3 regions of the Martinezella sp. CNPSo 3964 genome follow, and region 1 is predicted to be linked to each of the others. Evidence: predicted binding sites of a transcription regulator. Region 1 holds the regulator's gene; each other region holds the start of a gene.
The links. The regulator LexA, encoded in region 1, represses DNA repair genes until DNA is damaged. The targets are predictions, from matches to a motif close to TGTTCNNNNTGTGTTCNG.
Positions count from the first base shown of each region.

Region 2: the regulator LexA is predicted to act here: its motif matches at 3,337-3,354, upstream of AC13Q5_RS22730 (YifB family Mg chelatase-like AAA ATPase).
Region 3: the regulator LexA is predicted to act here: its motif matches at 3,171-3,188, upstream of dinB (DNA polymerase IV).

Region 1 is NZ_JBXSOW010000001.1:194,518-199,263, forward strand. It holds gene AC13Q5_RS00970 (VOC family protein) at 1-535, opposite strand, end outside; gene lexA (transcriptional repressor LexA) at 955-1,677, shown strand; gene AC13Q5_RS00980 (ComEC/Rec2 family competence protein) at 1,658-4,135, opposite strand; gene gltA (citrate synthase) at 4,416-4,746, shown strand, end outside.
Region 2 is NZ_JBXSOW010000007.1:316,091-320,836, forward strand. It holds gene AC13Q5_RS22720 (LysE family translocator) at 1-510, shown strand, start outside; gene cysK (cysteine synthase A) at 647-1,615, shown strand; gene AC13Q5_RS22730 (YifB family Mg chelatase-like AAA ATPase) at 1,713-3,245, opposite strand; gene gshB (glutathione synthase) at 3,441-4,388, opposite strand; gene AC13Q5_RS22740 (cupin domain-containing protein) at 4,512-4,746, opposite strand, start outside.
Region 3 is NZ_JBXSOW010000012.1:186,291-191,036, reverse strand. It holds gene msrB (peptide-methionine (R)-S-oxide reductase MsrB) at 1-54, shown strand, start outside; gene AC13Q5_RS29215 (cytochrome c biogenesis protein DipZ) at 73-1,923, shown strand; gene dinB (DNA polymerase IV) at 2,019-3,116, opposite strand; gene AC13Q5_RS29205 (hypothetical protein) at 3,499-3,822, shown strand; gene AC13Q5_RS29200 (GNAT family N-acetyltransferase) at 3,862-4,422, opposite strand; gene AC13Q5_RS29195 (Orn/Lys/Arg family decarboxylase) at 4,445-4,746, opposite strand, start outside.

The DNA of each region.
Region 1 (4,746 bases):
TGCCGGTCACACCGTTCTCGTGACGCTCGAGCACGCTGCGGTCGGCGGGCAAGGCATTGATGCGCTGACAGCAGAAGGCGAGAAAATCCGGCGCGCGCAGATCGGCGGCGAAGGCAAGACGAAAGCCGGCCATGGTTTCCGTTCCGTCCGGCATCTTCATGGGACGGGAGAAATCCAGCATCTGCCCCGCCGAAATCGCAGCCGCTTTGAAACGCCCGTCATCAGCCACCGCATCATCCGTGCCGAACACCACGGCCGAGAAGCCATCCTCTCCGACCCGGAAGCGAAAAGCCTGGTCGCGCGCAACGAAAACATTGCCGTCCACGATGCTCTTCTCGCACTGCTCCGGAGATGCCACGCCCAGAGGTTCGAGATAGGTTTTGTCGGCAAGGAAAACGCAGGCATTCTGCGTGCCAAAGGGATGGCGCGCATCCGGAGCCACCGTGAAACCGAGCTTGCCGAGGCGTTCGCGCGCCAGAGCGATATTGACGGTCGGCAGTACGAGATGATCCAGCGGATGCGGGGACGAAATCATGGTTCCTCCTGTTTGCCTGCGGCAACAGATTTGCGCCCATCCCTCGCGCAATTCAAGATGGAAGCACGGAGCGCCCGAAGCGCACGACATGAACCGAACGCAATCTCGCAAACGTGATTGCTGATTCTCTCCTATAGCCGGCTTATTCGGTGACCCACCACATTCATCCAAGTCTTGAGCATACCGGCCGAACGACAAAGCCCTGGAAGCAGGCAGAGCGGCATTTCCCATATTTTTCGTTGGGTTAGCGCAGACATAGCGCCGCGATGCTCCGAGCCTATCCATTCGCAAATGGTAATTATTTAACTGGCCCAACAAGGCTTTACCGAAATTTAAGTACTTGCGGAACACATATGGAACATATAGTGTCCGTTCTGGATTTGTTTCACAGCTTTTCTTGATTCTGGGGTTCCAAGACGATGTTGACGCGCAAGCAGCAGGAACTGCTTCTCTTCATTCACGAACGCATGAAGGAATCCGGTGTGCCGCCATCTTTCGACGAGATGAAGGACGCACTGGATCTGGCATCCAAATCCGGCATTCACCGCCTGATCACGGCGCTGGAGGAGCGAGGCTTCATCCGCCGGCTGCCGAACCGGGCCAGGGCGCTCGAAGTCATCAAGCTTCCCGATGCCTATAATCCCAGCCTGCAGCCGCGCCGTGGCTTTTCGCCCAGCGTCATCGAGGGCAGCCTCGGCAAGCCGCAGCCTGTTGCCCCACCGGCTCCGCCGAAGGTGGCAAATGATGATCACAATGGCTCGGCGTCGGTGCCGGTGATGGGTCGCATCGCCGCCGGCGTTCCGATCTCAGCCATCCAGAACAATACGCACGATATCACTGTACCCGCGGACATGCTCGGCTCTGGCGAGCATTATGCGCTTGAAGTTCGGGGGGATTCGATGATCGATGCCGGAATTTTCGACGGCGATACGGTCATCATCCGCAATTCGACGACCGCCAATCCCGGCGACATCGTTGTCGCGCTTGTCGACGATGAAGAAGCAACACTGAAGCGCTTCCGCCGCAAGGGTGCCTCGATCGCACTGGAAGCCGCCAATCCTGCCTATGAAACCCGCATCTTCGGACCGGATCGCGTCAAGGTCCAGGGCAAGCTCGTCGGCCTCATTCGTCGCTATCACTGACCGGCGAATTGTCAGCGGCTGGCGACACCCGCGCAAGTGGCACGTCGAATTTACCGGTGCGCCAATCATAGGTTCGATGCCTGGTCCATGGCCGCTGCGGATTTTCGAATGCAGCGGAGATAATGGGTTTGTCGGTGGTGAGCGCCATTTCGATAGATCCGGTTTTGCGCAATGTCGCACCGGTTATGAGCATCGCTCCGGAGCGGCAATGATCCAGTCGCAATCGAATTGGCGTTACGACGATGTTCGCCGTATCGCAGGCTGAGGGCAGATAGGCTGCGTTCTCGATCGTGACCAATATCGCGCCATTTTCGAGCATGGCTGCACACCATGCTCCTTTCTGGCAGGCAAAACTGCCCTGCATAGTGCGATCCAGGGCTTCCTCCATTGCCTTGCGGACGGCCTTCTGTTCTTCACTGTTCAATCGCTTATGCCGATCCGTCTTACTGATCTGTGGAAGCCGGCTATCGGCAGGAAGCATGGTCGGCGGCTGATGCTCGGCTGCAACCAATGCCTTTTGCCATTGTTCGAAAATGAAGGCCTGTGGTCTCTCGCGATTGGTGGCTAATATATCGTCCTGGCGCAACGCGACCAGGACGCCATCTTCGGAAATCATCAGGTCGGGTTTCGGTACGCCGGATCCGAATGCTGCCAAGCCCACGGAGGAGAGCAATAATAACAGACCCAGATGGCGCAGCCGGGTCCGCAAGATGCTCATGATCAGGAAACCGACAATGAATGTCGGCATCAGCCAGGCTGGTTGGCGGCCGAAGGTAATGTCGCCTCCCCAACCGGCGACGGTTCTTGCAATCACGATGACGAGCTCAAGCCCCTCTCCGGTGACTTTCCAGAAAGGTCCGTCCAAGCCGAAAGGCATGAGCAGCATCGCCGCCATGCCGAACGGCATGACGATGAAGGAGACCACCGGCATGGCGGCAAGATTCGCCGCAAGGCCATATGTCGCCAGCCGGTGAAAATGCTCGATCGAGAAGATGGCCGTCGACGCGCCGCCGATGAATGAAGTCGACATCACGCCTGCGAAGAAACGCGTGGCGAACAATAACGGACTTAACAGACGAACGCGCGACAGAATGCTTTCGCGATGCCGCCGCCGCTTCCACAGCGAATAACCCGACACCAGTGCCAGCGTCGCCGCATAGGACATCTGGAAACTCGGGCCGAGCACTTGCGACGGCGATAGAACAAGAATGATGATAGCTGAAAGTGCGACGTTGCGCAGACTGATCGATGGCCGATCGAATAGCACGGCCACCAGCATGATCGCCATCATGATGAAGGCACGCTCGGCGGACACGCCAAAGCCAGAGATGAGGTAATAGGCCGTTACAGTGAGAAGCGCGCCGAAGGCTGCGAATTTCTTGGTTGGCCAAGCCTGCGCGACACCGGGAAAGAGGCTGAACAAATAGCGTAGGCCAACATAGAAAATGCCGGCCGACAGCGCCATGTTCAGGCCGGAAATCGCAATAATATGGGTCAGGCCGGCAATTCTCAGCGCCTCGGTCGTATCCTTGGAGATGGCACGTCTCTCATCGGTGACAAGTGCTGCAGCAAAAGCGCCGGTATCTCCCGGCAGGGTTTGCCTGATCCTGTCACCTATGCTGTTGCGCAGACTGGCAAGCCAAATATCGGCCGCATCCATCAGAGAGCCGGCGACATTATCACTGGCCGGGGACAATAGTTTCGGCGTTCCGTAGGCAAAGCCATTCGCGCCGATGCCATTGAAATAGGAACTGAAGGCGAAATCGTTGAGACCAAGCAAAGCTGGCCCGGCGGGAGGCGTCAAGCGCGCCCTGCCCTGAACACGATCACCGAGATCGAACGGTTCCGCCTGCTTGCGCACAAAGATCGTAACCCGTTGCGGCGCGCGGTGAATGGAAGGCTTTTCCGTTGCCTCGACACGGACGACATAGCGCCAGCGTCCATTGTCATAGGATTCCCGTCGCTCGATCTGACCGGTCACGGTCGTCGTCACGGCCGAATCGAGCATGACAGTGGAAACTCGCCAGCTTTCGCATTGCGCCAACGCCATGCCCAGACAAAGGAGCATGCCGGCGAAAAGCACGTGGCGAAGCAGCCGGCCCGCCTCCCGCATGAGCGCAAAGCCACTGGAGAAGACCAATAAACCTGCAAGAACGGCCTGTGGAGGCGGATCGCTGCCGGCCTTGAACCAGAAAATCGCACCAAGGCCCATGTAGATCGGCGCGAGCAGGATTGCGCGACCATGGGCCGCCTCCTCTTCGATCAGTCCAAAGGTGCCGAGCCGAATGCGGCTTAATATCCGCAGCAGCCGAGATGTCAGCCGCGTCTGATCCTGCGTCCGTTCCCATCGCTGCGCTTCGGCGGAGAAGGCAATCGTGGCAATAACAGGGCGAGGCTGCGAGGGCGCAGCAACATCCCCACCATCCTTCTGCTGCTCGGATGCCTCCAAATTAGGCACTCACGGTCGCCCCCACGCAAAACTACAGCTTTCGCGCGATTTTTGCCGTCAGCAGGCAATGAATTCAACCAAAATCGGCGCAAGCAGGCTCAATTGGGCCGGTTTCCCCGCGTAGCATAAGTAGAGACGCTTCTGCAGTGCCCAAAAGTTGATACTGCATTGCACAATTCAGCGTTAGGATAACTTGGCATTAGGCTCTGGATCATATAGCTAGTCGGTAGTCGCTTAACCTTTTGGCGCTTTTTATGGCGTCAATCCCGCCAAATCTTGGAGGATCAGCATGACGGAACAAAGCGCGAAACTAACTTGGGGTGAAAAGACGGTGGACTTGCCGGTCAAGACCGGAACCATCGGCCCGAGTGTCATTGATATTGGTGCCCTTTATAAGAACACCTCCACTTTCACTTACGATCCTGGCTTCACCTCCACCGCGTCGTGCGAGTCGAGCATTACCTATATCGATGGCGACGAAGGCGTTCTGCTGCATCGCGGCTATCCGATCGATCAGCTGGCCGAACACGGCGATTTCCTCGAAGTTTGCTACCTCCTTCTTTACGGCGAACTGCCGACGGCGGCACAGAAGAAGGACTTCGATTATCGCGTGACCCACC
Region 2 (4,746 bases), on a different contig from region 1:
CGCGAGACCTTCTTCATGGGCCTCGGGCTCGTGCTCGGCGACACCATCTACCTGACGGCCGTGATCCTTGGCCTCGCCTTCGTGGCGCAGACCTTCACCGAGGTCTTCATCGTCATCAAGATCGCCGGTGCGCTCTATCTCGGCTATATCGCCTGGAAGCTCTGGACAGCGGGCCTGCTTGCGGCCGATATCGCGGCGAAGAAATCCAACAACGCCGGCATGTCCTTTCTCTCGGGCCTGCTCGTCACGCTCGGCAATCCCAAGACCATGCTTTTCTACGTCGCACTGGTGCCGACGCTGATCGATATCGGCAGCATCGGCCTGCGCGAATACGCGACCCTGGTGGCGGCGACTTTCGTCATTCTTCTGATCGTTCTCGTGCCTTATATGCTGCTGGCGTCGCGGGCGCGCACCTTTCTCAAGAAGCCGAGGGCGCTGCAAATCCTGAACCGGGTCGCTGCCAGCATTCTCGCCGCCACCGCCGCCTTCATCGCAGCGCGCGCCGCCTGAAAAAAACATCCCAAAAGAAGGCCTTTGGGAGATTCTTTTCTCACGTGGCTCGCGCGGGGAACGTGTGCACACTCTGGTTTCTGCGGGCGTTTGATCCTATTGTCATTGCATAATTCCAAACTAGGGAGAGCTACCCATGTCCGACACCCGCAAACCCGGCCGCGGCCGCGTCTATGCATCGATCACCGAGACCATCGGCGATACGCCGATCGTCCGCCTCGACAAGCTGGCGAAGGAGAAGGGCGTCAAGGCCAACCTCTTGGCAAAGCTCGAATTCTTCAATCCGATCGCCTCCGTCAAGGACCGTATCGGCGTCGCGATGATCGAGAGCTTGGAAGCCCAGGGCAAGATCGCTCCCGGCCGGACCGTGCTGATCGAGCCGACCTCAGGCAACACCGGCATCGCGCTCGCCTTTGCCGCCGCCGCCAAGGGCTATCGGCTGATCCTCACCATGCCGGAGACCATGTCGATCGAGCGTCGTAAGATGCTGGCGCTGCTCGGTGCCGAGCTGGTGCTGACCGAGGGACCGAAGGGCATGAAGGGCGCGATCGCCAAGGCCGAAGAACTGGCCTCGACCCTGCCGGATGCCATCATCCCGCAGCAGTTCGAGAATCCGGCCAATCCGGAAATCCACCGCAAGACGACGGCCGAGGAAATCTGGAACGATACCGACGGCAAGGTTGACATCTTCGTTTCCGGCATCGGCACGGGCGGCACGATCACCGGTGTCGGCCAGGTGCTGAAGGCCCGCAAGCCCGACATCAAGGTCATCGCCGTCGAGCCGACGGATTCGCCGGTTCTTTCGGGCGGCAATCCCGGCCCGCACAAGATCCAGGGCATCGGCGCCGGCTTCGCGCCGAAGATTCTCGATACGCATGTCTACGACGAGGTGGTCACCGTCAGCAATGACGAGGCCTTCCAGCAGGCGCGGCTCGTCGCCAAGCTCGAAGGCGTGCCGGTCGGCATTTCTTCCGGCGCGGCACTGACGGCGGCGATCAAGGTCGGCCAGCGCCCCGAGAACGAAGGCAAGACGATTGTTGTCATCATCCCGTCCTTCGCGGAGCGCTATCTCTCGACCGCACTATTCGAAGGACTTGGCGGCTGAACTTACGGCCGCAATCGATTGAGAAAAGGGGTGCTGCGGCGCCCCTTTTTATTTGGACGGTCTGGAGACGGCACCACGCCGCCTCGGTTTCGGACTTTCAGGCATGAGCGGCCAGCCGCTCGCCGGCGATGCGATAGGAAATGGCTTCGGCGAGGTGAATGCGCCCGACTGTGGGCTTATCGTCGAGGTCGGCAAGCGTTCGCGCCACCTTGAGGATGCGATGATAGCCGCGGGCGGAGAATTTCATCTTCTCGGCCGCATCGCGCAACAATTGGAGGCCGGCGGCATCCGGCTCGGCGATGGTTTCGATCATCGCCGTCGAGCAGCGGGCATTAGTGCTGACATCCTTCATGCCGGCCCGCTCGAAACGCTCCCGCTGCCGTTCACGGGCGCGGGCGACGCGGAGTGCGACATCGGCACTGCTCTCTGAGGCTGTCGGCCGGATGAGGTCGGCGGCGGAGACTGCCGGCACATCGATGCGGATATCGATGCGATCGAGCAACGGGCCGGAAATGCGGCCCTGATAGTCGCTGGCGCAACGCGGCCCGCGGGCGCAGGTGTGGCCCGGCTCGCCGGCCATGCCGCAGCGGCAAGGGTTCATTGCCGCGACAAGCTGGATGCCGGCCGGATAGGCGACGCGGTGGTTTGCTCTGGCGATAACGCATTCGCCGGTTTCCAGCGGCTGGCGCAGCGCATCGAGCGCCTGCGGCGAAAACTCCGGCAGCTCGTCAAGAAAAAGGATGCCATGATGGGCCAGCGATACCTCGCCCGGCCTCGCGCGCAGGCCGCCGCCGACGAGTGCCGCCATGGTGGCGGAATGATGCGGCGCGCGATAGGGCCGCCGATCCGAGAGCTTGCCGCCGGAAAGCTGGCCAGCGATCGAATGGATCATCGACACCTCCAGCAGCTCGTTCGTCGACAGTGGCGGCAGGATCGACGGCAGACGCGAGGCGAGCATCGACTTGCCGGAACCCGGCGGCCCGACGAAAAGCAGATTATGACCACCGGCCGCGGCCACTTCCAGGGCGCGCTTGGCGCTCTCCTGCCCCTTGATGTCGGCAAGATCCGGCAGGTTGGTCGCACCCGCGCGAACAGAGGGCTCCGGCCGTGACAGAACTTGCGTGCCGCGAAAATGATTGGCGAGCGCGATCAGGCTGCGCGGCGCCAGAATATCGATCTCCTTGCCGGCCCAGGCGGCCTCCGGCCCGCTTTCGGCCGGGCAGATCAACCCCTTGCCCATAGCATTGGCAGCGATCGCCGCGGGAAGCGCGCCGGCAACGGGCGCGATCGTGCCATCGAGATTGAGTTCGCCGATGACGGTGTAAGAGGACAGAGCGTCGGCCGGGATCGCGCCGAGCGCCGCCATCAGGCCGAGCGCGATGGCGAGATCGAAATGACTGCCCTCCTTCGGCAAGTCCGCCGGTGCGAGATTGACCGTGACCTTCTTCGGCGGCAAGGCGAGGCCGGAAGCGTGCAGTGCTGCCTGAACCCGCTCCCGGCTTTCCGCCACGGCCTTGTCCGGCAGGCCGACGATGTGCATCAGCACCTTGCCCGGCGCAATCATCACCTGCACTTCGACGGGTACGCCTTCAATCCCCTGAAACGCCACCGTGCTGACGCGCGCTACCATGCCCTATCCCCTATCGCCGAACCCGTTTGCCGTTACGTGCCCCGATCAGCAAACTTCGGGTTGCAATCTGGCATAAGACAAGGAATGAAACAAGAACAATGAACGAACAAAAGCTTCAGCCAGTCATATCGAAATCATCGAGATGACTGGCTGAATATTGTTGTTCAGCCGGGAAAGCGTGGTGGCAACCGCCGATCAGGCCCGCTTGGCTTCGATCGCATCCCAGAGCAGGCTGGCGATATCGGCACCGCCGAAGCGCTTGACTTCGCGGATGCCGGTCGGCGACGTGACGTTGATCTCGGTCATGTAGTCGCCGATGACGTCGATGCCGACGAGCAGGAAGCCGCGTTCCTTCAGGGCCGGTCCGATGCGGGCGCAGATTTCCTTCTCGCGCGCCGTCAGCTCTGTGGCTTCAGCGCGGCCACCGACATGCATGTTGGAGCGGGCGTCATGCTCGGCCGGGACACGATTGATCGCGCCGACGGCCTCGCCATCGACGAGGATGATGCGCTTGTCGCCCTTGCGCACGTCAGGCAGATATTGCTGAGCAATAAAGGGCTCGCGGAACAGCTGGCCGAACATTTCGAGCAGCGACGAAAGATTGCGGTCGTCGCGCGTCGAATGAAAGACGCCGGCGCCACCATTGCCGTAGAGCGGCTTCAGGATGATATCGCCCATCTCATCGCGGAAACTGCGGATTTCAGCCGGATCGCGGGTGATCAGCGTCTTCGGCATGAGATCGGCGAATTCGGTGACGAAAATCTTTTCCGGCGAGTTGCGCACCCAGGCCGGATCGTTGACGACGAGCGTCTTCGGGTGGATGCGCTCGAGCAGATGCGTCGAGGTAATGTAGGCCATGTCGAAGGGCGGATCCTGACGCAGCAGCACCACGTCCATGGTCGAGAGATCGACGCGCTCGGGCTCGCCGAGCTCGAAGTGATCGCCCTTCACATCACGCAGGATCATCGGCTCGACGGACGCATAGATCTTGCCATCGCGCATGCTCAGCCGCTCGGGCGTATAGTGGAAGAGCTTGTAGCCGCGGTTCTGCGCCTCGAGGCTCATGGCGAAGGTCGAGTCGCCCGCAATGTTGATGCTCTTCACATGGTCCATCTGGACCGCAACATTCTTGATACCAGCCATAGTCAGCCCTCGCTCGATTTGCGGACAGATGTAGGTCGGCCCGCCTGCAAACGCAACGGCTATTCAAGGGCTTCTGTCAAGGATGTCTTCGTGCGGAATGTCTTTCGTGAGGGCCGGCCGCGCTCAGGCGGCAAGGCCCTGCGTGTTGCCCTGCCGGACGAGGTTGCGCAGACGATAAGCCATCGTCAAAGGCTTCGGGAACGGCTTGCGCAAAAAGGCGACCTTGCGCAGATAGCGGTCGATGCGCCATGTCGCCCAGGTGCCGCCGGCAAAATAGGCGACATCACCGGCATGCAGCGTGCGCTCGACACCGTCTTCCGTGGTGATGTGAACCTCACCCTCAAGGATCATCACGGTT
Region 3 (4,746 bases), on a different contig from region 1:
CTTCGCTACTGCATGAACGGCGTCGCCATGACATTCCATAGGGCTGCTGCCTGAACGATCAGAGACCGAACGATGCTTCTATTCATCCTTGCTTATCTCGGCGGCGTCCTGACGATTGTCAGCCCTTGCATCCTACCCGTTCTGCCATTCGTCTTCGCGCGGGCGGGCCAGCCCTTCCTGCGCAGCACGCTGCCGCTGCTGGTCGGCATGGCAGCCACCTTTGCGGCGGTCGCGACGCTTGCTGCCTTCGGCGGCGGCTGGGCCGTAACGGCCAACGAATATGGGCGCTATGCGGCCATGGCGCTGCTTGCGGTTTTCGGCATCATTCTTCTCTTTCCATCGCTGTCCGATCGTTTGACGCGTCCGCTCGTCTCGCTCGGCGCGCGGCTGTCGCAATCGGCTGATCGTGCGAGCCGCAGCGGTGGGTCGACGATTGTTGCATCGCTGTTGCTGGGTGTGGCGACCGGCCTGCTCTGGGCACCCTGCGCCGGTCCCGTGCTCGGCCTCATCCTGACGGGAGCCGCGCTGCAGGGGGCAAGCGTTGGTACGACATTGCTGCTGCTCGCCTATGCGCTGGGGGCTGCCACATCACTTGCGCTTGCGCTTCTGATCGGTGGCCGGGTCTATCAGGCGATGAAGCAATCGCTTGGCATCGGCGAGTGGCTGCGCCGCGGCGTCGGCGTTGCCGTGCTGGTCGCTGTCGTCGCAATCGCCATGGGGCTCGATACCGGCCTGCTGACGCAGGCGTCGCTTGCAAGCACGGCATCACTTGAACAGAACCTCATCGACCGTTTCCACGCCCAAGACCCGAACAAGCCCTCATCCGTCGTCATGAAGAGTGATGGCGGTGCGATGATGAGCGCGACAAATCCGGCGATGATGAGCACAAAGCCTGACGGAGCGGCCGGCAACGGTTCCATGACGGCGGCCACTGCACAAAAGCCTGCTGTCACACAGCTGCCGGTCGAAGGTCCCGTTCCTTCATTCGATGGCGCGGTGCAATGGCTGAATTCGCCGCCGCTGACGGCTACCGGCCTGAAGGGCAAGGTCGTGCTTGTCGACTTCTGGACCTATTCCTGCATCAACTGCCTGCGCGCGATACCCTATGTCGAAGCATGGGCGCAGAAATATAAGGATCAGGGCCTCGTCGTCATCGGCGTGCACGCACCGGAATTCGCCTTCGAAAAGAACGTCGACAATGTGAAGAAGGCCATTGCCGATCTCGGTATCACCTATCCGGTTGCGATCGACAACAATTATGCGATCTGGCGCGCCTTCGACAACGAATATTGGCCCGCCCATTATTTCATCGATGCACAGGGGCAGGTGCGCCATCATCATTTCGGCGAAGGCGATTACGATCAATCCGAAAGGGTGATCCAGCAGCTTCTCGCGGAAGCCGGCAAGAGCAATGTCGCCAGCGACATCGTGAACGTCAAGGCGACGGGGGCGGAGGCCGCCTCCAACGAGGCCGACGTCCAGTCACCGGAAACCTATGTCGGCTATCTGCGGTCGCAGAATTTCGTCGACGATGCCGGCACGGTCAACGATGCGTCCCACGATTACGCTGCCGCGACGCCGAAACTCAACGAATGGGGCCTTGCCGGCAACTGGACCGTCGGCCCGCAGGAGGCGACCTCAAACAGCGCCGATAGCCGGCTCTACTACCGTTTCCATGCGCGCGACCTGCATTTGGTGCTTGGACCATCGGCGGACGGAAAGCCGGTGCGCTTCCAGATCACCGTCGATGGCAAGCCGCCGGGCGACGGCCATGGCGTCGATACGGACGCAAACGGCAATGGCGTGGTGACGGGGCAAAAGCTCTACCAGCTCGTTCGTGCGAGTGGCCCGGTGTCGGATCATACGTTCGAGATCAAGTTTCTCGACCCCGGCGCCCAGGCCTATGCCTTCACCTTCGGCTGAGGAAACGGTTTAGCTTTCCTCGTTCGCGTACTTGGCCGCGCAAGGTAAACAAATTAGGGGCACTATCCTCAGCGATGGAAGGAAGGTCGGTCCTCTCAGATGCCGAGATCGAGCTGGGACTGTGCTCCAGCGTCGTCGCTCTCTTGGTTCGTCAAAGACGAAAGTGTGATGCCGAGCAGCCGGATTGGCCGTGCGAACGGGTGGACGGTCGCCAGAAGTGCGGATGCTATCTGGAGGACTTCGTCCATGTCGGCAACCGGATAGGCGCTTGTCCGGCTGCGCGTCGCCTGGGTGAAATCCGAATATTTGATCTTCACGGTCACCGTCTTGGAGCTGATGCCGCCTGTTTCGCAATAGCGCCAGACCTTTTGCGCAAGCGGGCGCAGTTCCGCCGTCGCCAGCGCGAGATCGTCGATATCCTCGGCGAACGTATCTTCCGCACCGATGGATTTGCGAACCCGGTCGGGTTTTACCTGCCGTTCGTCGATGCCGCGGGCAATGCCGTAAAAATAGGGACCGGCCTTTCCGAAATGCTCCTGCAGAAAGGCGAGGGATTTCGACTTCAGGTCTAGCCCGGTTTCGATCCCGTATTTGTGCATCCGTTCGGCTGTTGCCGGCCCGACGCCATGGAACTTCTTGACGGGAAGTGTCTCGACGAATGCCGGCCCATGTTTCGGCGTGATCACTGCCTGGCCGTTCGGCTTGTTGAGGTCGCTTGCCATCTTGGCGAGGAACTTGTTGTAGGAAATACCGGCCGAGGCGTTGAGCCCGGTGACTTGCTTGATCTTCGTGCGGATCTCCAGCGCGATCTCGGTGGCGATGTCCATACCCTTGAGGTTCTGGGTGACGTCGAGATAGGCTTCGTCAAGCGACAGCGGCTCGATCATCGAAGTATATTCGGCGAAGATCTCGCGGATTTGCTGCGATACCGCCCGGTAGACGTCGAAGCGCGGCGGCACGAAAATCAGGTCCGGGCATTTGCGCTTCGCGGTGACCGAAGGCATCGCGGAGTGAACGCCGAAGGCGCGGGCCTCGTAGCTTGCGGCCGCCACCACGCCGCGGGCCGCGGACCCGCCGACCGCAAGCGGCTTGCCGCGCAGCTCCGGATTGTCTCGCTGTTCAACCGACGCATAGAACGCATCCATGTCCACATGGATGATCTTTCGGATGGGGCTTGAGCTCGTGTCGTTCATGGCGGTCTCGGTCATCACACTGCAGTTTCAGCACGGGCCTTCAATTGTAGAAGCTGAAACAAATGCAGAACATATCATCCTGCATGACGATATCAAACCGGCTCTGTTGCCTTGCCGGAGAGAGGCAGGGAAATCGCCGCATGCCAGCCATGACGTGGACGCCACCTTGAGATGCGCCCGCGGCTTCCTATCTCTAGTCGGTCCCCACACGGAGCCTCAAGATGGGCCAAATCGCAACCGATCCGCTTTCCGACCTGCATATGGAGATCCTCCCGCCTGAGCGCGACGAGGAGTCCCGTGCGGACGGCATCGCATGTCTTTGCTGTCGAAGGACGCGATCGGCGCGGAAGATGGATGAGGACGGCTGCGGCATATGCGACGAATGCCTTGCGCCATGACGGATAAGGCGCCGCAGCTGCTGCCGGCCGAATTGTCTGGATTCGAACATGCGCTTGCGACGCTACCTGACGGCTATTCGGAGGGGCGTTTTCAAGGTCGCCCCTGGGGTGTGACGATCAAGCGATCGGCCGATGGGAAACGGGTCTGGCCTTACGGTGAAGAGCTTGGCGGGGCCGACATCGTCAGCTTCAATCTCTATGTGCTATCCAGAGCAAGCCTCACCCTCAAGCCTTGCGAAATGGCCTCATCGAAGGTCGTGGATTTCGTGTTGGGTTTCAGGCCCGCTTCGACGCGACGCCCGGCATAAGCGCGAAGCTTTGCCGGGCGGGCAGCAACTCGCCCTGTCTCACCGGGTGGAGAGCGGCGGCGGGGGCGGCTGTGTGGTCGAGCCGGGACCGAGCGAACGCTGGACCATCACGGTATCGGCCCAGCGACCGTAACGATAGGCAACTGCCGGCAACAGGCCGACCCGAGCGAAGCCGAAACGTTCGTGCAAGGCGAGAGAGGCGGCATTGTCGGCATCGATATAGCCGATCATCTGACGGAACCCGGCAGCCGCACAGGCGTCGATCAGCCCGCGCATGAGCAGGCTGCCGACGCCCTGGCCGACATGGTCGTGATGCACATAGATCGAGTGCTTGACCGTGTAGCGATAGGCAGGGCGCTTGCGGAACAGCACCACATAGGCATAGCCCACGACCTTTTCACCCTCGATCGCCACCACATGCGGGAAGCGGCGGTCCTTCAAATTCTTGCGTCGCTCGCGCAGATCGTCGGGCTGCGGAGTGTCGCTATCGTCCACCCCGGCCTCGACGCCACGGTGAATGTGGCGGCGATAGATTGCCAGCATGGCATCGACGTCGCTCTCCCGGGACGGGCGAACGATGATTGTTTTATCCTGCTTCATGTTCGAACCTGAATTTCCAAGCCTATTCCGCGACGACGTAGGTATAGAGCCGGATTTTGCCGGATGCATCAATCTCGCGATAGACCCCCTGGATTTCCACCTCGAAGCCGGGGAAGGTATTGAAGCAGGTCTCGAACATCTTCAGATAATCGATCATCGGCTGGGCCTGCTCCGTCAGGCGTTCGCCGGGCACGATCGTCGCGATTCCCGGCGGATAGACGACGAAGGGCGTCGTTGCGATGCGGCCGGCAATGGCGTCGATCGGCAGATAGTCCACATCGTTGCGAACGAGGCATCGTGCGGCATCGTGCGGCGACATGGCGA